Regions from separate parts of the Novosphingobium sp. BL-S-21 genome, predicted to be linked through region 3. Evidence: riboswitches for the same ligand, from Rfam matches in the RefSeq annotation. Region 3 holds a riboswitch; each other region holds the start of a gene.
The links. Region 3 has a riboswitch for cobalamin ahead of ACZ1J6_RS08465 (TonB-dependent receptor domain-containing protein). Riboswitches for the same ligand answer to the same signal wherever they lie in the genome.
Positions count from the first base shown of each region.

Region 1: another riboswitch for cobalamin. It lies ahead of ACZ1J6_RS00720 (TonB-dependent receptor plug domain-containing protein); the one in region 3 lies ahead of ACZ1J6_RS08465 (TonB-dependent receptor domain-containing protein).
Region 2: another riboswitch for cobalamin. It lies ahead of cobW (cobalamin biosynthesis protein CobW); the one in region 3 lies ahead of ACZ1J6_RS08465 (TonB-dependent receptor domain-containing protein).

Region 1 is NZ_CM145495.1:177,520-187,412, reverse strand. It holds gene ACZ1J6_RS00735 (hypothetical protein) at 1-156, shown strand, start outside; gene poxB (ubiquinone-dependent pyruvate dehydrogenase) at 206-1,942, opposite strand; gene ACZ1J6_RS00725 (AsmA family protein) at 2,174-4,264, shown strand; cobalamin riboswitch at 4,413-4,654, shown strand; gene ACZ1J6_RS00720 (TonB-dependent receptor plug domain-containing protein) at 4,854-6,911, shown strand; gene ACZ1J6_RS00715 (PepSY domain-containing protein) at 6,916-8,499, shown strand; gene ACZ1J6_RS00710 (MBL fold metallo-hydrolase) at 8,465-9,409, opposite strand; gene ACZ1J6_RS00705 (TonB-dependent receptor) at 9,665-9,893, shown strand, end outside.
Region 2 is NZ_CM145495.1:1,083,955-1,093,847, forward strand. It holds gene ACZ1J6_RS04245 (ABC transporter ATP-binding protein) at 1-462, opposite strand, end outside; gene ACZ1J6_RS04250 (FecCD family ABC transporter permease) at 456-1,481, opposite strand; gene ACZ1J6_RS04255 (ABC transporter substrate-binding protein) at 1,553-2,425, shown strand; gene bluB (5,6-dimethylbenzimidazole synthase) at 2,412-3,047, opposite strand; gene cobO (cob(I)yrinic acid a,c-diamide adenosyltransferase) at 3,050-3,655, opposite strand; gene cobN (cobaltochelatase subunit CobN) at 3,658-7,380, opposite strand; gene cobW (cobalamin biosynthesis protein CobW) at 7,526-8,575, opposite strand; cobalamin riboswitch at 8,765-9,007, opposite strand; gene ACZ1J6_RS04280 (histidine phosphatase family protein) at 9,040-9,621, opposite strand; gene ACZ1J6_RS04285 (CbtB domain-containing protein) at 9,818-9,893, shown strand, end outside.
Region 3 is NZ_CM145496.1:9,575-19,467, reverse strand. It holds gene ACZ1J6_RS08490 (M3 family metallopeptidase) at 1-766, shown strand, start outside; gene ACZ1J6_RS08485 (hypothetical protein) at 899-1,108, opposite strand; gene ACZ1J6_RS08480 (ABC transporter ATP-binding protein) at 1,343-2,122, opposite strand; gene ACZ1J6_RS08475 (FecCD family ABC transporter permease) at 2,119-3,087, opposite strand; gene ACZ1J6_RS08470 (ABC transporter substrate-binding protein) at 3,084-4,127, opposite strand; gene ACZ1J6_RS08465 (TonB-dependent receptor domain-containing protein) at 4,124-5,944, opposite strand; cobalamin riboswitch at 6,044-6,255, opposite strand; gene ACZ1J6_RS08460 (cell wall hydrolase) at 6,492-7,673, shown strand; gene ACZ1J6_RS08455 (hypothetical protein) at 7,841-8,197, shown strand; partial or broken gene ACZ1J6_RS08450 (diacylglycerol kinase family protein) at 8,251-8,664, opposite strand; gene mdh (malate dehydrogenase) at 9,227-9,893, shown strand, end outside.

The DNA of each region.
Region 1 (9,893 bases), on a different replicon from region 3:
GGCCGGGCCTACTACGCGGACAAGACCGCGCCGAACCGCATCACGGTGGACTACGACAACGGCGCGCGGATGGTGCCGCAAGGCGCCTTCACGCGCAGCCCGCGCGATCCCGCCTGCTGGGTCCAGGGTGCCAGCCGCAAGATTTGCGTCTATTGAAGGCGCGCCGGGCGGCCGGCGTTCCCGCGCCGGCCGCAGCGACGCCCAGTCAATGCCAGAGGTTGGTGCGCGCCAGATCGACCAGTTCGTCGCCGCGCCCGCTCATCACCGCCCGCAGCATGTAGAGCGTGAAGCCCTTGGCCATCTCGGCATTGATCTTGGGCGGGATCGGCAACTCGGTCCGGGCGACCACGGCATCGACCAGCACCGGACCGTCATGGGCCAGCGCCTCGGCCAGGCCGACTTCGACGTCGGCCGGGTCTTCCAGCCGGATTCCCTTGATGCCGATCGCCTCGGCCATGGCCGCGAAGTTCGGATTGTCGAGTTCGGTGCCGAAAGGCAGGAAGCCGGTGGACTTCTGCTCCACTTCCACGAAGCCCAGCGTGCCGTTGTTGAAGACCACGATCTTGGCGGGAAGGCGGTACTGGCGCAGCGTCAGCAGGTCTCCCATCAGCATGGCGAACCCGCCGTCTCCCGATAGCGAGATCACCTGCCGACCGGGAAAGGCGCATTGCGCGCCCAGCGCCATCGGCATGGCATTGGCCATGGAGCCATGCCAGAGCGAGCCGATCAGCCGCCGCTTCCCGTTCATCCGCAAGTAGCGCGCCGCCCATACCGTGGGCAGGCCGACATCGAAGGTGAAGACGGCATCCTCGGACGCCAGGTCGCTGAGCGCCTTGGCCACTTGCTGCGGATGGATCGGCGTCTTGCCCGGCTTGCCTTCGGCCAGCCCGTCCAGGTCCTTGCGGGTACGGCGATAGTGCTCGACCGCCTTGTCCAGATGCTTGCGGTCCGGCTTGTCCGGCAGGCGCGGCAGCAGCGCGCGGATCGTCGCCCCCACGTCTCCCACCACGCCCAGGTCCAGAGAGGCCCGGCGGCCGAGCTGGCCGGGCCGGATGTCGACCTGCAGGGTCCGCACATCGGAGCCGGTGGGGTAGAACTGGCGATAGGGAAAGTCCGTGCCCAGCATCAACAGGATGTCGGTATCCATCATCGCGTAGTAGCCCGAGGAAAAGCCGATCAGCCCGGTCATGCCCACGTCGTAGGGATTGTCGTACTCGACGTGCTCCTTGCCCTTCAGCGCGTGGACGATCGGCGCTTTGAGCTTTTCCGCCAGGGCCAGGAGTTCGTCGTGCGCGCCTTCGCAGCCCGAGCCGCAGAGCAGGGTCACGCGCTTGTCCGGCTCCAGCATGGCCGCCAGGGCATCGAGCTGCGCCTCTTCGGGCACGACCACCGGCGGCTTGGGCAGCAGGCCCAGCGGCTTGGGCCAGGCCTCGTTGGCGGCGGGCTTCAGCGCCACGTCTCCGGGGATGACCAGGACGGAGACGCCCCGCTCGCCGATGGCGGTGCGGATCGCGATTTCCAGGCTGCGCGGCATCTGCGAAGGATCGGAAACCAGCTCGCAGTAATGGCTGCACTCGCGGAACAGCTCCTGCGGATGGGTTTCCTGGAAATAGCCCGAGCCGATCTCGGGCGAAGGAATCTGGGCGGCGATGGCCAGCACCGGCACGCGCGAGCGGTGGCAGTCGAACAGGCCGTTGACGAGGTGCAGGTTGCCCGGTCCGCAGCTTCCCGCGCAGACCGCGATGCTGCCGGTCAGGTGAGCCTCGGCGCCGGCGGCGAAGGCGGCCACTTCCTCGTGGCGAACATGGATCCATTCGATCCGGCCATGGGCGCGGATGGCATCGGTCAGCCCGTTGAGGCTGTCACCGACCACGCCGTAGACTCGTTTGACACCGGCGGCTTCCAGCGTGGCAATGAATTGTTCGGCAACGTTCCTGGCCATGTTTCACCTCGTGTCGGGACATCGAATGGGGCACCGAAGGGTTCAAACCCCTCTCCTGGCGAAGGGTGCCCACGAAGCTGACAGTTTTCGGCGCCTGCGCAACCATGCCAAGGTATGACGTGCCGTCCCCTCAGCTCCGCCCGATTGGGCTCTTTCGGGGATTTTTCGCCCGGACGTGCGGGACTTGCGCCTTGCCGGGAAACCAAACGGCTCGTCGGCGCTTAGGCCCACATGGATGCAGCGGCGCAGATCGATGTGCAGGACCATGCACGGGAAGAGACGGGGCATCGCCGCCCGGGCAAGCGGCCGGACCGCACCCGTCTGCTGCGCATCCTGCGCAATGTGCTGATCGCGATCGTCGCGCTGGTCTTCGCGGCCTGGCTGGTCCTCTTCATCACCAAGGGCCGGTTCCTGAAGCACCCCTTCGAACGCATTGCCAGCTCGGCCGCCGGGCGGCAGGTAAGGGTGGGCGGAGACTTCCAGCTCTACTTCGCACCGCTGCGCATCAAGTTCCTGGCTGACGGCCTGAGCGTCTCCAACCCGGAATGGGCGGGCCGCCCGCAGATGTTCGCCGCCCGCCATATCGAGGCGCGGATCGCCCCGCTTTCATTGCTGTTCGGCCGTCGCCACGTTCATACGCTGGACCTTCAGGGCGGCGCCGTGGACCTCGAATGGGACAAGGCCCATGGCCGCAACAGCTGGACTTTCGGCAGCGGCGGCGGGGGCAAGCCCTTCGAGTTCCCCCGGATCGACCGCGCCACCATATCGGACACCCGCGTCCGCTATCTCGACCCGCAGATGCCGCTGCTTGCCAATCTCGTGGTCGATCCCGTCACTTCCACCGATGCCAGGATCGGCAAGGCCGTCTCGCTGCGCGGCGACGGCACCTTGCGCAGCACCCCGTTCCGCGTGAGCGCCCGGCTGCTCTCCCCCGACGCCACCGTCAATCGCGGCAGCAACGCCCTGGAACTCACGGCCTGGGCGGCGAACAACCAGGTCGACGTCTCGGGCACCCTGCCCTCCATCGCCGATTTCGAGGACGTGCCGCTCAAGGTCCGCGCCCGCGGGCGCGACTTGTCCGAACTGCTGGGCATCATCGACGTCGCCATTCCCCAGACCCGCCGCTACGCACTGAAAGCGCAGCTGGTGAAGGACGGGGAGACCTATCGCTTCACCGGCATGACCGGCACGTTCGGCCAGTCCGACCTTTCGGGCAAGCTGACGGTGACCAATGCCGAGCGGCTGCGGCTGGATGCCGTGCTGGCGACCAGGCGGCTGGACATCGTTGATGCCGCGCCGTTCATCGGCTACAACCCGGACATCGTGGCATCGAAAGGCGCCGTGGCCGCGGCCGCCGCCACCGGCGCGGGCGCCCAACGCGTCCTGCCGGACGCCGCCCTGCCGGTGGAGACGATGCAGCGCTTCGACGCCGGGCTGGACTGGAAGGTCGGCGTGGTCCGCTCACGCAATGTGCCGGTGCAGAACATCGCCCTGAAGCTCTCGCTCGACCGGGGACGACTGGCCCTGTCGCCGCTGACATTCTCGATGGCGCGCGGCGATGTCGCCTCGGATCTGGTGTTCGACACGCGTCAGCGCCCCTCGGCCGTAAGCTACGATATTCGCCTCAAGTCCACGCCGATGGGCCGTCTGCTGGCCGGCTACGGCGTGGTGGAATCAGGCACGACCGGCACGATCGGCGGCCGCATCAAGCTGGAAGGCCGCGGCGACACGATCCACGATTCGCTCGCTTCGGCATCGGGCCGGATCGCCTTCATCATGCCCCGCGGCACGTTCTGGACGCGCAACGTGCAGCTGGCCGAGCTGGACCTCGGCACATTCGCCTCCAAGATGTTCGAGGGCAAGCTGAAGAAGCCCGTCCAGCTCAACTGCGGCCTGGTGGCCTTCACGGTGCGAGGCGGCACGGCGGCGGCCGACCCGATCCTGATCGACACGTCGAAAAACGTCATCACCGGGCGCGGCGGCTTCAGCTTCGACACCGAGGCGCTCGACATGGGCTTCCGCGCGGACGGCAAGAAGTTCAGCCTGTTTTCCGGGCAGTCGCCTGTCGGCATCGGCGGCCGCTTCGCCAAGCCCTCCCTCCAGGTCATCAGCCCGCAATTGCTCGGCCGCGCCGGGGTGGGCCTTGGACTGGCCGTGGCGGCGACGCCGGTGGCGGGCCTGCTCGCCTTCGTGGACGTGGGCGATGCCAAGTCCGCCGCTTGCGGCCCGGTGCTGTCGGGCGCCAATGCGCAGTCCCAGCGCACCGCCAAGGGCAAGCCGCGCGACGACGTCGGCTCCGGCCGTCCCGACAAGAACGACTGACTTTCCACCGCCGCGATAACGCCGCTCGGAACGGACGTGAACCGGAACGGGCGCGCTCTGGCCGGCTTCGCCCACGCGAACACATCCCGCTTGCACAGGGCGCACGCCCCGGCTAGCTCATCGCGTCCGCCATTTCCGCAAGGAGGGCGGGTAATGATCGCGCTGGTGCCTCGAAAGAGGCTTAATAGGGAACACGGTGAGAGAGGCTTCCTCTTGAATCCGAGGCTGTCCCTGCAACTGTAAGCGGTGAGCGCGATGCACATCACGCGGCGGGGCAATGCCCCCTGCCGCAGCCACTGGGCCGGACGCTAAATCCTGCGAGGCCTGGGAAGGCCGTGCATCGAGCGATGACCCGTGAGCCAGGAGACCTGCCAGCGTACGGTCGCTCTTGCTTTGGTCCAGGGGATGGCCGGGGCACGGTGATTTTTCCGTCTGAGCGACGAACCAGCGGCAAGGGCCGCACGGTGCGCTGAGCGGTCGTCCCGAATCCGGGCGCCCGGCCGGTCGACGCGCCGGTCGTTCGCGGGCCTGGGTTCGCGAGTGGCAGACCCTTGCCAAAAGCTCGCTTGGCGCCCGGCAGGGGAATGAAATGAAGATCGCAACCGTTTCGCACGCGGCGCTTGCCGCGGCGCTGACTCTCGCCTGCGCCGCGCAGGCCCGGGCCGCGGATGGCGGGAAGGTCGAGGGCCGGAAGTTCGAAGGCCAGGAGGCCGATGCCGCAGAGGCGGATGGCCCTTCGATCGTCGTCACCGGGCAGAGCCTGGAAGAGACGCTGCCGCAGGAACTCTCCCGCTACGGCAACGACGTCGTCACCGTCGATGAACGGCAGATCCGCAACAGCGGCGCGGTGGACGTGACCAAGGCGCTGGACCAGGTACCCGGCCTCTACGTGCGTGGCCGCAATGGCCCATTCACTTACGTCGACGTCTCGCTGCAGGGTTCGCGCACGCAGGACGTGCTCTGGACGATGGACGGCATCCGCCTCAACAACCGCCTGTACGGCAGCACCTCGCCCAACGACACGCTGCCCGCCAGCATGATCGAGCGGATCGAGGTCCTGCGCGGCGGAGAGAGCCTGTTCTACGGCACCCAGGCTTCGGCCGGAGTGATCAACGTGGTGACGCGCAGCTTTTCCGACGATCCGGGCGGCCAGGTCAATGCCTCGGTCGACAGCTGGGGCGGCACGACCCTGGACGGCTATGCGCGCGGCGCCCTGGGCGACCACCGCTTCGTGGCCTATGCCTCGCACAATCGCTCGGAAGGCTACCTGCCCTACAGCGCCTATCAGCCCAGCCTCACCGACCGGCACCTCGGCTACGACTTGTGGTCGGCCGGGCTCAAGTACCAGTACGCGCTGGCGCCGGATCTCGCACTCAACGCGCAGTACCAGCATACCGAGGCGAAGCTCGACAACTTATCCCCCACCCGCATTCGCGAGAGCCGCAACGACCGGAACGAGGAAGTGGCCAGCCTGCGGCTCGACTACACCGGCAGCGACAGCGTGCAGTTCTTCCTGAAAGGCTATTTCCACGACTGGAAGACCGCCTACATCCAGATCCGCAATTCGCTGCCCGACCATCAGCCCCAGGTGATCTACCCCGCCGGCACCTTCTGGGGCTACCGCGACTGGGGCGGCAGCGCGGTGATGAAGCTGCATCTGCACCCCGGCCTGGAATACCTGCTGGGCTACGACTTCCAGAACTTCAGCGGCCGGGACGACGTGCTGCTGATCGCGCCGACCAGCGAGCAGGTCCACGCCGGGATCCTGCAGCTTCGCACCACCGACGAGATCTCGTCGAAGGGCCGCCTGGCGGCGGGCCTGCGCTACAATCGCACGGACGGCGCGCGCAAGACGATCTGGAACGTCTCGGGCCGCTACGACTTTGCCGAGGCGCTCTATCTGGAAGCCAACGGCGGTACCGCCTTCGTGCTGCCCGACGCCTCGCAGCTCTACGGCAACGACCCTTGCTGCGAGGTGGGCAATCCGAACCTCAAGGCGGAGCAGAGCCTTTCGCTCAACCTCTCGGCAGGCGGCATCCTGCCGCTGGGCGCGGCCTCGCTGGGCTGGAAGGCGACCTATTTCGACCGGCGCATCACGGACATGATCGACAGCGTCTACGACGATCCCGCCTTCCCCGGCGGCACTTACGCCAACCTCGACGGCAAGGTCCGCTCGCAAGGCGCGGAGCTGGAACTCGACGCGCGCTGGCCGGGCGGCTGGAGCATCTCGGCCAGCTACACATATGCCCGCGTGCGCGAAAAGGGCGCATCGACGCAGCTGGACCGCAACCCCAAGCAATATGCCAAGGCCGCCTTGTCCTATGCGCCCGAAGACCAGCCCTTCGGCGCGAGCCTCAACGCCAGCTGGATCGGCGATGTCTGGTCGACCGCATCCGGCGCGGGGCGGCGGAACTACGGCAACTACGCCCTGCTCGATGTCGGCGCCTATCTTTACGTCGATGGGGCGGCGCGGCGGAACCGCTTCGGCGTCAATATCGAGAACCTGCTCGACCGGGAATATGCCACGCGCGGCTACCTTTCGGCCGCGACCGACCAGGGCGTGCTCGATGGCAGCAACAGCCGCTTCCTCTATTTCAACCGGGGCGTGCCGCGCACGCTGCGGATGCAATACGGCCTGAGTTTCTGACGCCGTGGCCGCGCTTCAGCCTTCCAAGGCGCCCGGTAGCCTGCTGCCCCGCAGCTTGCTGCCGCGCCCCATCCTCGTCCTTCATCGCTGGCTCGGCGTCTTCGTCGGGCTGCTGATGACCCTCTGGTGCCTGTCGGGCTTCGTGATGATCTACGTGGACTATCCGAGGCTGGAGCCGGCAGCGCAGTTGCAGGGCCTGGCGCCGCTACAACTGCCGCCCGGTCCGGTCTGGAACGATCCCGCGTGGGAAGAGGCAGGCCTCGCGCCAGACCTGCCGATCGCCTCCGCGCGCGTCGAGATGATGGCCGGCCGCCCGGTCCTGCGGATCGTTTCCGCGGCCACCGGCGACCGCCCCATCGCGCAGATGCGGACCATGCCAGACGCCATCGACCTGGCCACGGGGCGCAAGCTGGCCCCGCCCGGGCGCGCCGACCTCGCCAGGATCGCGGCGGACTACGCCCGCGGCCATGCGATCGGCGGCGCAGCGCCCGCTGTGTCCGAAACCGGCATCGACCAGTGGACGGTGCAGACCTACCGGCAGAGCGCCCCGCTCTACCGCGCCGACTATGGCGATCCCGCCGGGACCGTGATCTACATCTCGGGCCGTTCGGGCGAGGTGGTGCAGGAGACCACCCGCTTCCAGCGCTTCTGGGGCTGGCTGGGCGCCGTGCCGCACTGGCTCTACCCCACGATCCTGCGGCAGGACGGCGCGCTGTGGAACCAGGTCGTGGTCTGGACCTCGCTCTCCGGCTGCTTCCTCACCGGCACCGGCATCTGGGCCGGTATCGCGCGGCTGCGGCGCAAGCGGGACGGGACTGTCGGCTCCCCCTACAAGGGCCTGTGGTGGTGGCACCATGTCTTCGGGCTGTTCTTCGGCCTGCTGACCCTGAGCTGGGTCGCGAGCGGCCTGTTTTCGATGAACCCCTGGGGCTTCCTCGATTCCGCGGCCGGCCCTGCCGAGGCCGGGCGGCTGGCCGGGCCGATGCACTGGCGCGATGTGCGCCAGGCGCTTTCCGCGCTCGGCGACCTGCCGCGCGGCGCGCGGCGGGTGGAGACCGCTCCGCTCGGCGGGCGCACTTTCCTGCTGGTATCGGGCCTGCCGATATCGGACGGCGAAGTTTCGTCGCAGCGCTTCGACGCTGCCGGAAGGCCCGCTCTCTTCGGCGAGGACGCGCTGCGCACCGCGCTGTCGGGCAGGCCCTCGCTCGCCTCGCTCGAACTCCTGGAGGAAGAGGACGCCTACTACTATGGCCCCCGTTCCCCCGCGCCGCTTCCGGTCTGGCGCGCCGTTCTGGCCGATGCCGAGGCGACGCGCCTCTACATCGATCCGGTGAGCGGCCGGCTCCTGCGCGCTGTCGACCGTAACGGGCGCGGGTTCCGCTGGCTGCAGGACGGCCTGCACCGGCTGGACCTGCCGCTGCTGCGCCGGCGCCCGTGGTGGGACCTGGTGGTCCTGCCGCTGCTGGCCGCCGTCACGTTCGTCTGCGGCACCGGCACATGGATGGCCTGGAACAAGGTGCGCCGCGACGTGCGCCGCCTCTTCAGGATGGGGCTCAGAACCCCAGCGCGGCGCCCTGTTCGGCGATGACGTAGCGGACGGGCGGGCCGTCACCCTCGGCCAGCTGGCGGGCAATGGTCGCGGCGATCGCGGGGTCGCCGTCGACCGAGGGCTTGATATGGCCGATCACCACGGGCAGCCCCTTCATCGCCCCCGTCCCGCCCGACAGCTGCGCCAGCCGCGCCAGTTCGCGGTGCAGCCAGCGCGGGGTGAGGTGGCCGAACAGCTCGGCGTCCTTGCGCGGGTCGGGATAGGACGTCTCGACGATGATCGCGCGCAGATGCCCGGCGCGTACCAGCGGCGCCACGGCCTGCCAGAGCGCGTCGAGCCGGGTCGAATGCTCGACGGCATCGGGGCCGGTGTCCCCCATGCAGAGCAGCGCCTGCTCCCCTGCGCGGATGAGGAAGGCAGTGGACAGGGCGCCGCCGTGCGAAAGCGGAAATGCGGTGACGGTCAGGCCCGTCGCCGCGACCGGCACGGGCGCCGCGACGGGATCGAGATCCTGGTAATGATAGCGTGCCAGCAAGGGTGGCCGCCCGCGGTCGCCCATGTTGGGCCACGCGCTCCAGTTGAAATAATCGGCCGCCAGCGCGGCATTCACTTCCGGCAGGGCCAGGATCGGCTTCGCGCTGTCGTCAGGCGAAACCATCACCAGGCCGGCGACATGGTCGAGATGCGGATGGGTGACTAGATAGGCGCCGATCCTGCGGTGCAGCACGTCCCCGGCGCGGGTGCCGGCCGGAAATCCGCCCTTGGCGATGGCCACGCGGATGCCCGGAACCAGCGTGCCGGCATCGCAGGCGAGTCCCTGCTCCTGCCCCTTCCGGGCGATGTACCAGGCGGTCGTCGAACCTTCGACCACGCCGCCCGCCACGCCGAGCGGCACGACATCGAAAGCACGGGAATCGGCCCCGGCATCGGCAGACGCGCCCGCAGCCATCGTAAGTGCCGAGAGGGACAGACCGGCGGCCGCCGCGGAACCATACCGTCGCAAAAATGTCATAATTTCAATAAACATATGGCCGGGTTACGATTTCTTGTGGATGCACGGAAGAAATTTATCGGAAATGTCACAATCGGGGGCTAAGGGCCGCGCTTCAAGGAAGAACGCCGGTGCGCCCCCTGTCCGCCAGACCACAAGGTCTCGCGGGCGCGGCGGCTCGTCAGCTACCGGCCGCGCGCAAGGGGTGCAACGATGAAGACGAAGACTTACTGGCTGGCCAGCGTGCCGGCACTTCTGGCCGGCGCGACGCCTGCTCTGGCCCAGACCGCGCCGGACGCCCTCGACGCTTCCGCCGACATCGTCGTCACCGCCCAGCGCCGCCCCGAAAACATCCGCGACGTGCCGATCGCCGTCTCGGTCCTCTCCGGAGACAAGATCAGCGCCATCGCCGAAGGCGGCGGCGACATTCTCTCGCTGGCCG
Region 2 (9,893 bases), on a different replicon from region 3:
CAGCGCCCGGGCCAGCATGGCGCGCGCGCGCTCGCCGCCCGAGAGTTCCGTGGCGACGCGTGCGGCGAGCGCCGTGACATCGGCTCGCGCCATGGCCTTCTGGACCGCTGCGCTGTCCGCCGCGGATATTCGCGACATCGGCCCGAGGTGCGGCAACCGCCCCAGCGCGACCAGGCGCTCCACGGTGAGCGGCCAGTGCAGTGTCTGGCCTTGCGGCAGATAGGCGACCTGCCGCGCCAGATCGCGCGGCTGAAGTCGGGACAACGGCTCGCCATCCAGCGACACGCCGCCGCGCTCTGCCGGTACGAGCCCGAGCATGGCCCGCACGAGTGTCGATTTGCCTGCCCCGTTGGGTCCGATAACGCCCACCAGCGCGCCGGGCCGCAGCGTGGCGGAGATCCCCCGCAGGACCTCGCGGCGGCCGAGGCGGGCGGCCAGGTTCTCGATGGCGATGGTCACCACAGGCGGCGCTCCCGAAGCAGATGGAAGAGGAACACAGGAACGCCGAGGAATGCCGTCACCACGCCCAGCTTGAGTTCGGCGCCGGTGGGAATGAGGCGAACCAGGATGTCGGCGGCGGAAAGCAGCACCGCGCCGCCCAGCATGGATGGCAGGAGCAGCGCCGAAGGACTGCGGTCCGTCATCGGGCGGATGAGGTGTGGCACGATCAGGCCGATGAAGCCGATCGAGCCCGAAACGGCCACGGCCCCGCCCACGCCGATCGCCACGCCCAGCATCAACCGGCGGCGGGTGCGGCGAAGATCGACGCCGAGCGAACGCGCGCCGTCCTCGCCCAGCGAGAGGGCATCCAGCGCGCGCGGATGGGCCAGCAGGAGAACGGCACCCACCGCTACACAGGGCAGCGCGATCCAGACGTGCTGCATGGACCGGTTCTCGATCGAACCGAGCAGCCAGGACATGATCTCCATCGCCGCGAAAGGGTTGGGCGAAAGGTTCAGCGCCAGGCTGATCCCGGCGCCCGCCAGTGTCGAGACGGCGATCCCTGCAAGGATGAGGCTCAGCGGGCTTTCGGAATGCCCCGCCAGCGCGAAAAGCAGGGTGATGGACACCAGACCCGTGACGATGGCCAGCAGGGGGAGCATGACCGGGCTCCATTCGGAAATGCCGAAGTAGAGCGCGATCACCGCGCCGAGTGCGGATGCGTTCGAGGCGCCCAGCACGGAAGGTTCGGCCAGCGGATTGCGCAAATAGCCTTGCAGGACCGCGCCCGCGAGGCCAAGCATGGCGCCCACCAGGACGCCGACCACCATGCGCGGCAGCCGCAGTTCGAACAGGATCGCCTGGGCGACGCGGTCTCCGTGATCGCCGAAGGCCGCGATCGTCCGGCTCCACCCCAGCGCCACCGGACCGATACAAAGCGATGCGGCGGCAACGAGAACCAGCGCCGCGGCCAGAAGGGGGATCAGCGCGGGATGGCGCGCGGGGGGTGAAGCGAGGGGCGACGAACTGGGGCTCTGCACGATAACCTCGCATGCGATCGGCTACCCGTCACGCTTGTGTCCCGGGTCCGTGTTGGTAAGGAGCCCATGACATGGGCATCGGAAAAATCCATCGCTATCTTCGGCTTGTCCCCTGCCTGCTGCTGGCGGGCATGGCCGGCGCAGGCGTGCAGGGCGCTGTTCCGCCTGCCGCGCCCCGTTCCATCGCGGCAGCGAAGCCCAGGCCGCAGCGCATCGTCTCGCTCAACCTTTGCGCGGATCAGTTGATAGTGGCGCTGGCGGATCGCGGCCAGATCGCCGGACTGACCCGCTATGCCTCCGATCCCGACATGTCCGACGTGGCAGACAGGGCGCGGAGCCTGCCCGTATTCGGCGGCTCCGCCGAGGAAGTCATGGCGGCCGATCCGGATCTCGTCATCGGCATGCCCGCAAGGCGCAATTCGGCCATCGCCGTGCTGGCCAGCCAGCACTACACCTCGGTCGATCTCAAGTCCGCGCATGACTATGCTGGAATCCTGGCATCGATCCGCGAGGTCGCCCGTGCGGTCGGCCATCCCGAGCGCGGCGAGGCCATGATCGCGCGGATGAATGCCGGGCTGGCCGGCCTGGGCACTCGGGGGCATGGAAAGGTTGCGGCCTATTACCAGCGCCGAGGCTACATGACCGGCACCGGCACGCTCGTGGATGACCTGATGAACCGCGTCGGCCTCGTCAATCTGGCCGGGAAGCTCGGCAAACCGGCGCTCTCGCAGATGAGCCTGGAGGAAATGGCCGAAGCCCATCCGGACTTCATCGTGATCGACAGTGCCACACAGCGAGTGAGCGATCAGGGGACCGAGATGATCAATCATCCGATCCTGCAGGACATTCCGCGCATCGCCATCCCCCAATCCTGGACGGTCTGCGGCGGCCCTGCCTACGTCAAGGCTGCCAAGGCGCTGGCGGAACAGATCAGCGCTCGCTGACATTTTCGCGCCAGCCGAGCCGTGCTTGCCAGCCGCGCCGTTCGAGTTCGGGCACCAGGTCCGGCTCCCGTGGATGGCCAAGACAGAGCAGCGCGATCAGGCGCCAATGTTCCGGGACGTCCAGCAGGGCCGTGACGAAATCGGCTTCCACCACCGATACCCAGCCCAGTCCCAGGCCCTGCGCGCGGGCCGCAAGCCAGAGCGTATGGATCGCCAGCACGACTGAAAATCCGCGTGTTTCCGGCATCGTCGCTGCGCCAAGGCCGCTCCCGGCCGTCGTCGCCTCGTCGCAGAACACGGCCACGACCTCGGGTGCTTCACGGATCCCGTGGAGCTTCAGCGCGGAATAGGCCGCGCGTAGCTCTTCGCCCATCGCCGCGCCGGCGCGAGTGACTTCCCGATCCGCATGGGCGGCCAGTGCCTCGCGCAATTCCGGCGAGCGGACGCGGACGAAACGCCAGGGCTGCGAATTGCCCACCGAAGGCGCGAGTTGCGCTGTTGCCAGCAGTTCGGCCACCATGTTCTCGTCCAGCGGATCCCGGCGGAAATGGCGCACATCGCGCCGCCAGGCCAGCAACGCGGAGAGTTTATCCTGAAAATCGGGGTCGAACCGGGGCGGCATTTCTAGAACTCGATGCCCGCCTGCGCCTTCACGCCGGAACGGAACGGGTGCTTTACCAGCGTCATCTCGGTCACGAGGTCCGCCGCCTCCATCAGCCCCTCGGGCGCATTGCGGCCGGTGACGATCACATGCTTCATCTCGCCGCGCGCAGTCAGCACTTCCAGCACTTCGTCCAGCGGCAGGTAGTCGTAGCGCAGCACGATGTTGAGTTCGTCCGCCAGAACCATGTCGTAAGCAGGGTCGGCGATCATGCGCTTCACTTCCTCCCACGCCTCACGTGAAAGCTCGATGTCGCGGGCGCGGTCCTGCGTGTTCCAGGTGAAGCCTTCGCCCATCGGCTTGAATTCCACCTGATCGGGAAAGGCATCGAAGACCACCTTCTCGCCGGTGGTCATCGCGCCCTTCACGAACTGGACGACGCCCACTTTCTTGCCGTGGCCGATCATGCGCACCACCATGCCGAGAGCAGCGGTGGTCTTGCCTTTGCCCTTGCCGGTGTGGACAACCAGAAGGCCCTTTTCGACCGTCTTGCCGGCCATGATCTTGTCATGCGCCGCCTGCTTCTTCTTCATCTTCTCGGCGTGCTGTTCGTCGGTACGCTGCACCATGATCATGCTCCAGAGAGTTCGGCGAGCATCACGCCCGCACTGTTGGATCGGGGTTTCCAAAGGCCGCGCTCCTGCGCTTCGGCCAGCCGCGCGGCGGTTTCGCGCAAGGCGGCGGGGTTGGCCTCGGCCATGAAGGTGCGCACCGTCTCGTCTTCGATGAAAGCGGCGTGGACGGCGTCGAAGTGGTGGTCCTTCACCGCATGGGTCGTGGCGGCAAAGGCAAAGAGGTAGTCGACCGAGGCGGCGATCTCGAACGCGCCCTTGTACCCGTGCCGCATCACGCCGGCGATCCACTTGGGGTTGGTGACGCGCCCGCGCACGATGCGGCCGATCTCATCCTCCAGGGTACGGATCACCGGGCGTTCGGGGCGGCTGTGGTCGTTGTGATAGCTGAGCGGCGCGCGGCCCTTCAGATGCTCGACGGCGGCGGCGATGCCGCCCTCGAATTGATAATAGTCGTCGCTGTCGAGCAAGTCGTGCTCGCGGTTGTCCTGGTTCTGGACCACGGCATCGACCGAGGCGAGGCGGGCTGCGAACAGCCCGCGCTCGGCATTGCCTTCGACGCCGCTGCCGTAGGCGTAGCTGCCCCAGTCAAGGTAGACGTCCGCCAGATCGCCGCGCTCGTGCCAGATCTTCTCGTCGATCATGGCCTGAAGGCCGGCTCCGTAGGCGCCAGGCTTCGAACCGAACACGCGCGCACCGGCGCGACGGGTAGCCTGGGTTTCGGCCTCGCCGCCCTCGACAAGAGCGGCGGCTTCGGCGCGGTGGCGTTCTGCGGCGGGGTTATCACCCAGCGGCTCGTCGAGTGCCATCACGGCGCGCGCGGCGCTGTCGATCAGGTCGATCTGCTCGGGGAAGGCATCGCGGAAGAAGCCGGAGACGCGCAAGGTCACGTCCACGCGCGGGCGGCCGAGTTCGGCCACGGTCATGATCTCGAAGCCGACCACCCGGCCCGAAGTCCAGTCCCAGCGTGGGCGGGCGCCCATCAGTGCGAGAGCCTGGGCGATGTCGTCGCCGCCGGTGCGCATGTTGGCGGTGCCCCAGGCCGACAGGGCGATGGCCTGCGGGTATTCGCCTTCGCGCTGGAGGTAGTCCTCCACCAGCAGATCGGCGGACTTGCGCCCGAGTTCCCAGGCAACCGCCGTGGGCACGGCGCGGGTGTCGACCGAATAGAAGTTGCGGCCGGTCGGCAGCACATCGGGGCGGCCTCGTGTCGGCGCGCCGGAGGGGCCGGGCAGGACAAAGCGGCCATCGAGACCGGCCAGTAACGCCTCGGCCTCGCGCGGGCCGCAAAGGTCGATGCGGGGGGCGAGGTCGCTGCCGATGGCGTGAAGGACGGCGGCGGTCTCGCTGCCGAGGTTTCCGCTCGGCGTATCGACCAGATCCGCCGCCAGCAGTTCGAGCCGCTCGACGGTATCGCCATGCGTGCGCCATGGCTCGTCAGAAACAGCTGCGAGTGTCTGCGGCCGCGCGCCGTCCCAGCGATCGCCCATGCGGCAGTCGAGCGGATCGAAGTCCAGCCCCAGATCCGCCGCCATCGCCCGCAGCAGCGAGGCTTGGCCGGCGTGATCGTAGCCGCGCGGTGTGCGGGCCAGAGCCACCAACAGATCGCGCCTTAGCCGGCCCTCGGGCGATTGCGTGAAGACATGCAGCCCGTCGCGGATCTGCAATTCCTTCAACTCGCACAAGTAGTTGTCGATGGCCGAGAGCGCGTCGTCATCATCGCCGCTGGCGCCGGCATCGCGGTCGAGGCCATGGCTACGCGCAAGGTCGAGAATGTCGCGCCGCAGCCGATCGAGGCGGCGTGGGTCCATGCCGGCCGCGAGGTAGTATTCGTCCACCAGCGCTTCCAGTTGCTTGAGCGGGCCGTACGTCTCGGCGCGGGTGAGCGGCGGGGTGAGGTGATCGATGACCACCGCGCTGATGCGGCGCTTGGCCTGCGTGCCTTCGCCAGGGTCGTTGACGATGAAGGGATAGAGCTGCGGCAGCGGCCCGGCGCAGATCTCCGGAAAGCAATCGCGCGAAAGCGAGATTGCCTTGCCCGGTAGCCATTCCAGATTGCCGTGCTTGCCGACATGCACGAGGGCCTGCGCGCCGAAGTCCTGCGCCAGCCAGATATGGAACGCGAGGTAGGCGTGGGGCGGAGGCAGGGCCGGATCGTGGTAGCTCGCCTTGGGATCGATATTGTAGCCGCGCGCGGGCTGCACCGCGATGGCGAGCTTGCCGAAGCGATGAACGGGCAGCCGGAACGCGCCGTCGCGCATGAAGGGATCGGCGGAAGGTTCGCCCCAGCGTTCGAGCATGACCTTGCGCGCGCTTTCCGGTACTGCGGCGAGGGCGGCTTGGTAGGCCGAGAGCGGCAAGGAGACTTCGCCGGCGCGGTCGAGCGAGGTGAGGTCGTTGGTGACGCCTCCGGTCATGATCCGCATCAGCGCGGCGCCGTCATGTGGGGCGTCACCGATGTCGTAACCGGCCGCGGCCAGCGCGGCGATGATGGCGGCGGCGCTGGCGGGGGTGTCGAGACCGACGCCGTTGCCGATACGTCCGTCACGGTTGGGGTAGTTCGCCAGCACCAATGCTACGCGGCGCTCGGCCGGGGCGCTGCGACGCAGACTGGCCCATCCGGCGGCGAGGTCGGCGACGAAATCCACGCGGTCCGCCGCGACGCGGGGGACGACGATGCCGCACTGCGTCACTTCGTCGAAGCGCTCGGCCGCCTTGAAGGCGACGGCGCGGGTAAAGATGCGGCCGTCGACTTCGGGCAGCGCCACGTTCATCGCCAGATCGCGTGGGCCAAGGCCGCGCGCGGCGCCTTGCCAATCGGCTTCCTCGACGCCCGCGAAGGCGACTTGCAGGATCGGGCAGTTGGCCTTTTCCAGAATGCCGGGCTTGCGGTCGTCGCCTGCGGATGAGGAGGCGAAGCTGGTGGCGTTGACGATCACATCGGGCGCCACTTCGCCGAGCAGGCCGCCCAGCCAATCCACCGCGAAGGGCTCACGCAAGGCGCGGACGTGGACGGCGGCGACATTGAAGCCGCGTTCCCGAAGCGCCGCGATCATGGCGTCCACCGCGTCGAGCGTGCCGGCGATCATCAGCGCGCGGTAGAACACCAGCAGCGCCAGCGGCCGGCCTTCGACCCATCCGGCCTGCACCTCGGCAAGCCCGGCGCGCTCCGTGCCTGCAAGATAGAGCCCGGCATCGGCCACCGGCACGGGATCGTCCGGCTCTCCCGCATCATGGCCGATGGCCCGTGTGGCGGTGCGCAGGAAGGAGAGCGCATTGGCGGTGCCGCCCTGCCGCAGATAGTCGCGCAATTTCTCACGCATTTCGGCGGGCAGGGTGGACGCGCGGTCGAGCGCCGGATCGGCCTCTCGCCCATCGGCTATCGCGGCGAAGGCAATGCCGTTCTCGCGCGCGACGCGGGCGATCTCGTCGATGCCGTAGCCCCAGTAGCTCTTGCCGCCGAGCAGGATCACGCACACGAATTTGGCGTGCGCGATCACTTTATCGACATAGAGGTCGATCGAGTAGGGATGGCGCAATTGCAGCAGGTTGGCGAGGCGGACGCTGGGAGCATCGGAGGGCAACCGCGCCGCCGCGCTTGCAAAGCAGGCGAGTTCGCTGTCCGCCACGGTGAGGATCACCATGTCGCCGGGAGACTGGTCGAGGTCGATCGCCTCCTCGCCGTTGGAGATCGTCCCCGGCGTGGCGGACAGCAGGTGCATCAGGCGTTCCCCCCGACACCGCGACAGAACTCTTCCTCGTCATTGCGAGCGAAGCGAAGCAATCCAGGGCGGCTCTGCGTGGCTCTGGATTGCTTCACCCGCTTTGCGGGTTCGCAATGACGAAGTGGGGAGGGGAGCCTAAGCTTCACGCTGCCACGGCGCCGAGAACGTCTGCCAGCCCGGCCTCGATGGCCGCGCGGTCCAGCCCGTTCTGGCCGATCACCACAAGCTGGGTGCGGCGCGCTTCCTGCGGCAGCCAGGCGCGGTCGTAGAAGTGCTGGATGCGCGGCCCCACGGCCTGCACGACAAGGCGGCTCGGCTTGCCGCCGACCGCGACCATGCCCTTCACGCGCAGCACGTCATGCTCCGCGATCAGGTCCTCGAGGCGGGCGAGCAAGGCGTCGAGATCGGCAACATCACCGCCGGAGACAACGAAGCTGTCGAAGTCGTCATGGTCGTGATCCTCGTCCAGCCCGTCGATGTGCGAGGGGCGGGAATCGAGGTCGTCCTCGGCAGCGGCGGTGATGCCCAGCAGCGCGGCGATATCGACCGCGCCGTGGTCCGCGCGCACGATCTTCACGCCGGGACGCGTCTCGGCCAAGACCAGCGTCTCGACGTGGGCGAGGGCGTCTGCGTCGACGAGGTCGGTCTTGTTGAGCACGACCATGTCCGCGCAGCCGAGCTGTTCCTCGAACAGTTCTTCCAGCGGGCTTTCATGGTCCAGCATCGGATCGGCGGCGCGGGCTGCGGCAAGCGCGGCCTCGTCCGTGGCGAAGCGGCCGGCGGCCACGGCATCGGCGTCGATCAGCGCGACCACGCCGTCCACGGTGGCGCGGGTGCGGATATCCGGCCACTGGAACGCCTTCACCAGCGGCTTGGGCAGGGCGAGGCCGCTCGTTTCGATGATGATGTGATCGGGCTTGTTCTCGCGGTCGAGCAGCTTCTGCATGGTCGGCAGGAAATCGTCGGCGACGGTGCAGCAGATGCAGCCGTTGGCCAGTTCGACGATGTCGTCTTCCGGGCAGGCCTCGTCATTGCAGCCCTTCACCAGTTCGCTGTCGACGCCGACGTCGCCGAACTCGTTGATGATGAGCGCGAGGCGGCGGCCCTTGGCGTTCTGGAGCAGATGGCGGATCAGCGTGGTCTTGCCCGCGCCGAGGAAGCCGGTGATGACGGTGGTGGGAACTTTGCTCATATCTCGTCTCCCGTGCGCCAGCGACCTGAAACGGCGGGACGTCCCGTCGCGGGCGCGACGATGGCGGCACGCCGCGACGGACCGGCGCACGGGCGCCCGACGCGATATGCCGCTGCGGCCCCGGCCGCATGCATCACGTCGCTCAGACGGAAGAGTTACCGTGCCTTGGCCATTCCCTGGACCCGGGCAAGAGCGACATCGACGCCGGCAGGTTTCCTGGCTCGCGGGTCATCACGCGATGCACGGCCTTCCCAGGCCTCGCATGACTTAGCGTCCGGCCCAGTGGCTGCGGTGGGGGCCTTGCCCCGCCGCGAATGTGCATCGCGCTCGCCGCTTACAGTTGCAGGGACAGCCGCGGATCGGGACGGCGAACCGTCCTTACCGCGTTCCGGTATTAAGCCCCTTGCGGGGCACCGGCGCGATCTTCGTCCGGTCGCCAGAAGGCATCCCGAACCCGGAGGCGATTAGCCGGGGACGCCCCGCACCGCAAGACCCAGAGACTGCAATCGCCAACTCCGGTTGAAGGAAAGAACGGTGCAGGAGAGCGGCGCCACATCGATGGCAAGCGCTGCGCGCAGCGGCAGATCCAGCGCATGGGAGAGGGCGGCGCGGATCGTCATCGGGTGCGTGATGGCGCAGGTCGGCGCATCGGAGCCGGCAGCGCGGTCCATCCATGCCCCGATCCGCGTGCGAACCTGATCCAGTGTTTCACCCGCAAGCGCGCCTTGCGCGGGTTCGGCCAGCCACCGGCCGAGCTGTCCGGGATCGCTCGCCTCGATCTGCGCGAAGGACAAGCCTTGCCACTCGCCATGATCGATATCGGCAAGCGCCGGTTCGGTCCTGGCCGTAAGCCTCATCGCCGAGGCGGTCTCGGCAGCGGCGCGGGCGGGGCTGGCTTGCAGCGCGGCGTGGTAGCGTTGGGGCAACCTGGCCAGGGCGGCATCGCGTCGCCCTGCCGCATCCAGCGGTTCCGCCGGTTCGGGAAACCGGCCTTCGCGGCTCGACGCCGTGGCGGCAATGCAGATCAGCAGGAGGGGTGTCGCCAAGGGTAAATTCCGGGGGGTCGTTGACGCCGCGGCCCGCGCGGTCCTAAGGAAGCGGCGTCGAGTATCGAAGAAGCCGGTGAGAATCCGGCGCGGTCGCGCCACTGTAATCGCACGGGAACCGTCCCGTCGAGAGCCAGACCTTCCTTCTTGGCAACAGGTTTTCCGGGGACGCGCAATCCCGCCAAGGAGCATGACAATGGCTGTTTCCACCGCAGTTTTCGACGACGCTTTCATTCCCGTGCAGGGCGGTAACGCCATTCCCCTGGAAGACA
Region 3 (9,893 bases):
CGTCGAGCAGTCATACCTGCTTGGTGAAAAGCCCGTCGTCAGCAACACCCTGAACATCGCCCCGCCCGCCGACGGCCAGCCCGCGCTCGCCAGCTTCGACGATGTGGAAACCATGTTCCACGAATTCGGCCACGCGCTTCACGGCTTCTTCGCCAGCCAGAAGTATCCCTCGCTCTCGGGCACGAACACCGCGCGCGACTTCGTGGAGTTCCCCAGCCAGTTCAACGAGAACTTCGCGACCATTCCGGCCGTGCTCAACCACTACGCCAAGCACTACCAGACCGGCGCGACGATCCCGGCCGACCTGATCGCCAAGATCAAGGCCGCGCACACCTTCAACCAGGGCCTCGGCCTGGGCGAGACACTGTCGGCAGCCATGCTCGACATCCAGTGGCATCAGCTCTCGCCGGAAGAAGCCGCGCAGCCGCCGATGGCCTTCGAAGCCAAGGCACTGGCCGCCACCGGGCTCAACACCGACCTGATCCCGCCGCGCTACAAGACGCCGTACTTCCGCCATATCTGGGACAACGGCTATGCTGCGGGCTATTACTCGTACATCTGGACCGAGATGCTCGCTCACGACGGTTGGGACTGGGTGGAGAAGCACGGCGGCATGACGCGCGCCAATGGCGACCACATCCGCAAGACCTTCCTCGGCCAGGGCCACACGAAGGACTTCGCGCAGCTCTACCGCGACTTCACCGGGCATGACCCCGAAGTCGAACCGATGCTGGAAGCCCGCGGCCTGGCGCCGAAGGCTCAGTAAGGATCGGATCCCGGGCAGGCGCTCGACGCGCCGGCCCTGCCCGAACGAAGCCGCCGCTCCGGAAACGGGGCGGCGGTCTTGCATGGAGCACGGTAAGCCGCGCCCGGCGGCGCAGGCTCGGCGGGCCGCGCCTTACTTCGTGGCGTATTCGCCGGGCTGGGCATTGAAGTTCTCGCGCGCGAAAGCCCGCGCGGCGTTGGCCGTCTTGAACGCGCCGTCCTGAAGCGTGGCCGTCACCAGCGGATAGCCGCGTGAATTGTACCTCGTCGTTCTCACGGTAAGGCGGAAGGCCCCATCCTCATCCTTGGTGATGAGGAAAGGACGAGTGCTCGGATCGGTCATGGAATGAATCCCGTTTAGCCGTAGGCCCCCAAGGGCAGGAAAAGCGCTCTGGACGTTCTCGTCCGGCGCATCGCGGCATGCACGTCTCGGCGCATTCCGGCGTCATGAGGCTCGTAAGGGACAAGGGGGGAGCAATGGCTGCCCGATGGTCCGTCGCACGCGACGTCAGCGTGGACGGTGATAGACGATATTTGCGGAAAATGCAATTATAACCCGCGGCCGCATTCCCGCGCGCTAGAACTGCTGCCGGAAATCCACGGCGAGCGGCGCCGGGGCGCCGATCGAGAGGGCGCGTTCGCCGGGGTCGCCCAGCCAGTGCGCGGGGCAGTTCCACACGCGGGTGATGACCTCGCGCGAGAGGGCCATTTCCGGCGGGCCTTCCGCCTCCACCCGGCCTTTCGCCAGCACCAGCACCTGGTCCGCATGGTTCATCGCCGTCGCCAGGTCGTGCAGCACAAGGACGACGCCGCGCCCCGCCCGCGCCTGCTGGCGAAAGCGGTGCATCAGCGCCGCACCATGGGCCAGGTCGAGGTTCGCGAAAGGCTCGTCCGCCAGCAGCCAGCCGGGCTGGGTCGCCAGGACGCGGGCCATCAGCGCCCGCGCGCGTTCGCCGCCGGACAGGGTCGAGACCGGGCGGTGGCGCAGTTCCTGAAGATCCATGGCGGCGATGGCGTCCTCGATAGCGTCCTGCGTTTCGGCAGCGGGCGCACCGCGCCAGGGCAGGCGGCCGAGCGAGATCAGCACTTCCACCGAGACATCCCAGGCCACTTCCGGCGTCTGGGGCAGATAGCCGATCCACTGCGCGCGCTGGGCCAGCGAGACCGCCGCCAGCGCCCGGCCGCCCATGACCGCCCTGCCCGCATCGGGCTTGAGCAATCCGGCGATCACCGAAAGCAGCGTCGATTTGCCCGCACCGTTGGGCCCGCAGATCGCCGTGATCATGCCGCGGCGGCAATTGAGGGATACCCCGTCGAGCCGCCCGGCGACCGTGACGTTGTCGGCGCCGAAGCTCATGCCACCATGCCCCGGCGCATCTTCAGCAGCAGGCGCAGGAAGAACGGCGCGCCCAGCAGGCTGAGCGCGATGCCCAGCCGCAGTTCGCCGCCGGACAGCGGCATGATCCGGCAGATGCAGTCCGCCACCAGCAGCAGCAGCGCCCCCGCCAGCGCCGAAGGCACGATCAGCGACGAGGGTTTGCGGTCGGTCATCGGGCGCACGAGGTGCGGCACCATCAGGCCGACGAAGCCGATGATGCCGGCTACCGCCACCCCCGAACCGACGACGAGGCCCACGCCCAGGATCAGCAGGGCCTGGAGCCGCAGCGGCTCCACGCCCAGCGAGCGCGCGGCCATTTCGCCCAGGGTCATCGCGTCGAGATCGCGTCCCGCCGCCAGGATGACGCCGATCCCGGCCAGCGTCAGCGGCGTGGCGATCCAGACCTCGCGCCAGGAGCGGTCGGCCAGCGAGCCCATCATCCAGGTGACGATCTCGCTCATGGCGAAAGGCGAAGGCGTCAGGCTGATCGCCAGGCTCATCAGCGCGCCGGCGAGACTGGAGACCATGAGGCCGGCCAGGGTGAACAGCGCCACGCCGCCGCCGCGTCCCGCGATCAGCGCCAGCAGCGCCATGGCGCCGCCCGCGCCGATCAGCGCGAAGAGCGGCAGCATCCACGGCGCCGAAGCATAGCCGGTCCAGAAGCTCAGCACGGCACCCAGCGCCGCGCCCGGCGCGATGCCGAACAGGCCGGGATCCGCCAGGGGGTTGCGCAAATACCCCTGCATGGCCGCACCCGCCGCGCCCAGCCCAGCCCCCAGCACCAGCGCCAGGACCGCGCGCGGCAGGCGAAGCTGAAGCAGGATGACCGAGGCGCTGTGCAGTTCCGGGGCGAAAGGATTGATCCACACCCGCCCGGCCAGCAGGGACAGCGGCACCGCGACGACGAGCGCGAGGACCAGCAGCAGGACGAAACGCAGGTTCATGGTCTTGCGGAAACGATCCGCCCGGTGGCTTTTGCGGGGGCCGATGCGGGGCCTGTTGCGGTGCCTGTCGCGGGGGCTGTTGCGGTGCCTGCCCCGTGGGCCGGCGGCATCTCCGTTTCCGCAAGCGCGCGGCGCGCGGCGGCCAGTTCGTCCAGCGCACGCGGGATGGTCGCCCCGCCGCACCAGAGAATGGAGCGGCTGAGCAGGAAACGCCGGGTACTGGTCAGCGCGGAGAGCGCCGGATGATGCAACATTCGGTCCTCCTCGGCGAGCGGATCGCCCACCGCGAAGACCACGCGCGGAGGGTCCGCCAGCACGTGCTCCAGAGGCAGGTAATCGGCCTGGGAAAGGCCCCGCGCGCCGGCAATATTCGTAAAGCCGGTGTGCTTCATCATGTCAACGATCAGGGTCTGGTCACCCGCCACCAGTCCACCGGATTCCCACACTATTGCCGGAAGAAGCGCTGAGCCCGGCGGCGGTGCATCGCGGCGCACGGCGGCGTCGATGCGGGCCACCAGCCTTTCGCCCAGCGCGGCATGACCCGCCAGCCGTGCCAGCGTGCGGACCTGTTCGCGCGCGGCTCCCAGGTCCGAGGCGATCGGCATCTTCACCAGCCGGTAGCCGAGGCGCCGGAATGCCGCCTCGCTCGCGGGGTCGAGGAATGCGCTGGCGACGACCACCCTGGGATGGATCGTCGCCACTTCCTCCACCGTCCCCGAGATCGCCCGGTACCGGCGCGCGCGGGCGATCGGCATCGAACTGCTCTCGGGATCCTGGCTATAGCTGGAGATCGCCAGCAACTGCCCCGGATCCGTCACTTCGGCCAGGATGGCGTCCGTGCAGGGGTTGAGCGAGACGATGGTGGGGCGCTCCGCCCCGCTCTCGCCGTGGCCCGGTACCGCGGGGGCGGCCTCGGTGGTGTCACCGCCCCCGCAGCCCGCCAGCGCCGCCGAGCCAGCCAGAGCCAGCACGACAAGGAACCGGCGGGCCTTGCGCCTGCCCCGTCCAACCGATGTCGTCAGGGCAGACGACAGGATCACATCTTCACCCGCACCCCGGCATAAGCCGCGCGGCCCGGGGTGCCATATGTCCGCACCACTTCGTAGTGTTCGTCGAACAGGTTCTCGACACGGCCGTAGACCTGGATGTTCTGCGTCACGTCGAAGGCGCCGCGCAGGCCGACGACGACATTGCCGCCGAGGTAGTAGGTATTGGCGATGTCGTCATAGCGACCGCCGCCCACGCGCAGGTCCGCACCGAGGCGGAAGCCGTCCGACCAGTGCTTGTCCAGGCTGGCATAGAGGTTCGTCTTGGGACGGCGAGCGAGGCGCGTGCCGGTCACCTCGTTGGTGGCGTCGAGGTAAGTGGCCGAAAGGCTCATGTCGAAGCCTTCCCAGTCGCTCACCTGCATGCCCAGTTCCACGCCCTTCGCCCGCGCGCGGCCGACGTTGTAGTAGTTGAAGGCGGTCAGGTCGTAATCGATCAGGTTCTTCGTCTTGCGGTCGAAGTAAGTGACCGAGAACGTGCCGTGGCCTTCCGCAAAGGGCTGCTCCACGCCGACATCCCACGACTTCGACGTCTCGGGATCGAGCGCGCGGAAGCCGGAATTGGAATAGAGCTGGTAGAGCGACGGCGCCTTGAAGCCCTCTCCATAGCTGGCGCGCAGGATCGGCGCTTCCTCGCTGCCCCCGATCACCCAGGCACCGTTGGCCGAGAAGGTGGTCTTGTGGCCGAAGTCCGAATTGTCGTCATAGCGCAGGCCGCCGTTCAGCGTCAGCCCGGTGACGGGGCGCAGGGTCAGCATGCCGAAGTAGCTGTCGATCGAGGTCGAATCCTTCGAGCCGTAATTGTCGGAGAACTTCTGCTTCTCCGTCTCGGCACCGACGAGAATGCTGGCCATGTCGATGGGGGTGTAGGAGACCTGACCCTCGAAACGGTCGGCGCGGCCATTGGTGGTGTAGGGACCGAAGACGGCATCGTCCGAGATGCGGCGCGTATCGGTGAGGCCATAGCCCAGGCGCGCGCTGAGGCGGCCGTCCAGCCCCTTGTAGCGCAAGTTGGCATAGCCCACGGTGTCGCGCTTCAGGCCCACGTTCAGGGCATCGGCGCCGGTGTTGTCGTAATCGTAATTGGCCTTGGTCCAGTACGTCCCGGCATCGGCGGAAAGACCGCTCACCAGCTCCACTTCGGCGCGGGCGTTGGCGCTCTTGCTCTCGAAGCCGTCCTTCTCCTGGCCGCCGAGGCGCTCGTCGAAAGCGGAGTAGCCGTCGCCCTTGAGCCAGTTGCCGCCCAGCGTCAGGCCCACCGGACCGACCTTGCCCGCCGCCGAGGCGCCGAGCTGCTTCTGGTCGCGCCAGCCGTATTCGGCCTGGCCGCGCGCGGTCCACTGCTCGGTCGGGCGCGCGGTGATGAGGTTGATGACGCCGCCGATCGCGCGGCTGCCCCAGAGCACGCCGGACGATCCGCGCACCACTTCGATGCGGTCAAACTGGCCGACGGTCAGGCTGCCGAAGTCGAAGCCGCCGCCCACGTCGCCGGGATCGTTGATGCGCACGCCGTCGATCAGCACAAGGCTCTGCGCGTTCTCGGCGCCGCGGATGAACACGCTGGCCGGCTGGCCGAAACCGCCCGACTGGGCGAACGTCACGCCCGGCAGGCGGGCCAGGATGTCGGTCGCGGTGACCGCCTGGGTGCGCTCGATATCCTCGCGGGTGATGACCGAGACGGACTGGCCGATCTCGCTGGTGGGGGTTTCGGTGCGCGTCGCGGTGACGACGATACTATCGATTGCGGCTTCATCCGCGAAAGCGGGGGTCGAGACGGCAAGAGCCGTCCCCAGCAGAAACAGGTACTTCACGCGTATTCCTCCAACCTGAACGACTTTGCCGTCCATGGCGGAGACGCGCGCTTTTCCTCATGCGCGTGCTCGCTGCATGCCGGGACACCCCGCCCGGCTGCGGAACGACCGTCAAAGGCAGGTCTCCTGGCTCCCGGATCTTCGCGCCGCCTGCCGCCTTCCCGGTGTGACCCAGTGGCATAGCGTGGCAGGGGCGCTCCCCGGTTACAGTTGCGGGGGCAGCTTCGGACTTGCGCCGAAATTCCCACCAGGGTTCCCTTTTCACGAAACCCGGGGCCCGGCTCCGGGCCACCCATGACGTCGCGAGTGCCGATACTGGGCAGTGGGGGGATTGGCAAGCGGCGCAAAGGGCGGCGCGGCGGTATCGCCGGGGAAGATCGCAAACAAACTCTTAAGCGATTCAGCCTATCGCTGCCCGCTGTACCGCTTCGGGACGCGCCGATTTCCAGGGATGCCGCGCCCGGCAAAGCAGGTTAGGCGCAAGATGCGCGATGACCCGATGGAACGCGAAATCCGCGCTGGCCGACGATGCGCCGAAAGGACCCGAGTGACCGCTGCCGCCCTTCCTGCCTGCACCGAAACCTGGGAGCCGCGCCCCCGCGATTTCCAGGGCCATTTCGTGCGCGGCGGACGCAAGCGGCTGCAACGCAGGCGGCGGCGCTGGACGCTCGGCTCGGCCGCGCTCGTCGCCGTGGCCCTGCCTGCCTTCGCCGCGCCTTCCTTCGCCCCGGCCGAAGCCTGGGACCGCCTCACCGCCTCCGGGACGGAAACCGGCGGCGCGCCCGTTCTGCCCATGCCCTTCGAGCAGGCCGGCGCCAGCTTCCCCGGCTCTGCCTATTACTATCTCGAAGCCGAACAGCCCGTGCTCAAGATAGGCGAAGGCATCCATTCCGACGCGGATGACGGAACCAGCGGCCCCGGCCCGGTCGCCCGCGCCCTGCGGATCGACAATTCCGGGGTGGACCGCAGCCGCGCGCTCCAGTGCCTGACGGCGGCGATCTATTACGAAGCCGCCAGCGAGCCCGACGGCGGCCAGCGCGCCGTGGCCCAGGTCGTGCTCAACCGCGTGGCCCATCCGGCCTATCCCAAGACCGTCTGCGGCGTCGTCTATCAGGGTTCGGAGCGGCCGACCGGCTGCCAGTTCTCCTTCGCCTGCGACGGATCGCTGGCCCGCGCGCCGCAGCGCTTCTTCTGGCAGCGTGCCGAATCCGTCGCCCGTGCCGCGCTGTCCGGCGAAGTCTATACGCCGATCGGGCTGGCGACGCATTATCACACGATCCAGGTCAATCCCTACTGGGCCCCGAGCCTGCACTATCTGACCACGATCGGCGCTCATCGCTTCTATGCCTTCAACGGCGCCGCGGGCCGCCCTGCCGCGTTCCGCTTCGCTTATTTCGGCGGCGAGCCGCTGGCCGCCCCGCATCGCCGCGACGAGTCCGCCGCCTCGGCCCTCGCCACCGCCGCGCTGGACCCGCTGGCCGTGCAGCGCAGCTTCGGCACCGCCGAGGCGCTCCGCCCCGGGCAGGCCGCTGCGCCTTCGCCCGCCATGCCCTCCGCCACCCCTTCCACGGGTGCGGAGCGCGCGCCCGTCTATGCCAGCGACGTGCGGGAACGCGGGGGCGAGTCGCTCTACAAGGCCAGCAACTTGCCCGAGACCCAGGGCGTGCGGCCGGAATATGCCAATTCGGGCAAGTGGATCGCCCAGCCGCGTCAGGAGCAGGCCCGCTGAGGGCAAGTTGGCGCCTTTAGCGATCCGGCGCTTTCATCAATTCGTCACGGGAACGACTGCAAGGTTTCAGCAACCATAGCCCCACACCAAGACTTAGCGGCTTCATCCTATAATACCGGGAGAGACGCCAAGCCCCCGAGCGTTTCCAACAAGAGGCTCGCTTTACCATGGCAATCCGCTTTTCCGCCGCCCGGGACGTCTCCTGCCCGGTGATGGTGCGAGCGCTGTGCCCGTCGGTTTCGCTCTGCGCGGTGAACGACAACGGCGCCGGCCTGCGCGGTGGCCTCCGCCGCGAGCCGGTCGCGACGGCGACCACGGACACGCCGCACCAGCGCATCCTGGCTGAAGCGCTGCGCCACTTCGCCCGCCATGGCCTGTCCGCCGCCGCCCACGCCCGCGCCCATGCCGCCGCCGCGCGGCTTGCGGGCAACGACGGCGAATGCACCCGCTGGATCGCCATCTGCCGCCAGCTCGACCGCCGCATGGCCGACGCCTTCGCCGGACGGATCGCCAGGAACGACTGAAACCGGCCAACCGCCTTCAGGCCCTACCCGCCGCCTTCAGGCCCTGCCAGTCGCTAGAACAGGCGGGCCAGCAGGGGCGGTCCCAGGGTCAGCACCCCGATCAGGGCCGCGGCGATCGAAGCGACCAGCACGCCGCCGGCCCCCAGATCCTTGATCCGGCCGATGGCGGGGTCGAACTCCGGATGGATGCGGTCGCACAGGCCCTCGACCGCGGTGTTGAACGCCTCCGCCAGCCATACCAGGGCCATGGCCAGCACGAGTCAGCGCCAGTCGGCGGCGGAAATCTCCAGCCAGAACCCGGCGACCACCACGCCCAGCGAGGCCGCCAGGTGCAACCGGGCATTGTGCTCGTCGCGCACCAGCCAGCGCAGCCCGCGCCCCGCGAACAGGAAACTCCGCAGGCGCGCCCGCGGGCTGAAACCGGGACTGAAAGGGCTGGAGGTCGGCTTTCCGGGCGGTTTCAGCAAGCAAGTCAGTCCAGCGATTGCGCGACGAGGCCGTGGCGGCCCGTCACGGAGGAGCGATCGGCACGAACGCGGACAGTGTCCGCAACCGGGCTCCTCGGCAAGCACCGCCCGCAGGATCTGCAAGCCGCAACATTTGGAAAAAGGCACGACACGGCCGGTACGTCCACGCTCTCTATAAAGAGCCATGCCGCGACCGCCCGCCCCTCATCCGGGCCGACTCGCACCCTGCGACGCTTGCCTGTCATCCGGACGTGCGAGACAGTGAGCCACCCTCGGGAGAGCACCCGGAGGATGCAATCTGCGCCCGGTCTGTTGCGTGAAACGGCCGCACCACCCTGGCTCAGGGCGCCGTTTCCTGCGCATTTTCGCTCACTATTGCAATTGCGAACTATTATCAGTAAAAACTCGCCTGCCTGCCCTTCGCGCGGGCTTTTCCCGGTTGCAATGTCGGTTCGGGGGGCGTAGGCCGCCCTTCGTTGAACACCGGCACCTGCCTTAGCGGGACAAAGCAGGCCGCCTTTTCGTCCGTTGGTCCCGCCTTTGGGAAGGACAAGCAAGCATCATGGCTCGTAAGAAGATTGCCCTCATCGGCGCCGGCAACATCGGCGGCACTCTCGCGCACCTCGCCGCGCAGAAGGAACTGGGCGATATCGTCCTCTTCGACGTGGCTGAAGGCCTGCCCCAGGGCAAGGCTCTGGACCTGTCGCAGTGCGGCCCCGTTGAAGGCTTCGACGCCAAGATCACCGGCACCAACGACTATGCCGACATTGCCGGCGCAGACGTCATCATCGTCACCGCCGGTGTCGCTCGCAAGCCGGGCATGAGCCGCGACGACCTGCTGGGCATCAACCTCAAGGTGATGAAGTCGGTCGGCGAAGGCATCGCCGCCAACGCCCCCGACGCTTTCGTGATCTGCATCACCAACCCGCTCGACGCGATGGTCTGGGCGCTGCGCGAATTCTCGGGTCTGCCCCACAACAAGGTCGTCGGCATGGCCGGCGTGCTCGACTCGGCCCGCTTCTCGACCTTCCTCGCCTGGGAATTCGGCGTTTCGATCCGCGACGTGAACACGTTCGTGCTCGGCGGACACGGCGACACCATGGTGCCGGTCGTGCAGTACTCGACCGTCAACGGCATCCCGGTTCCGGACCTCATCAAGCAGGGCCGCACCACCCAGGAAAAGATCGACGCGATCGTCCAGCGCACCCGTTCGGGCGGCGGCGAGATCG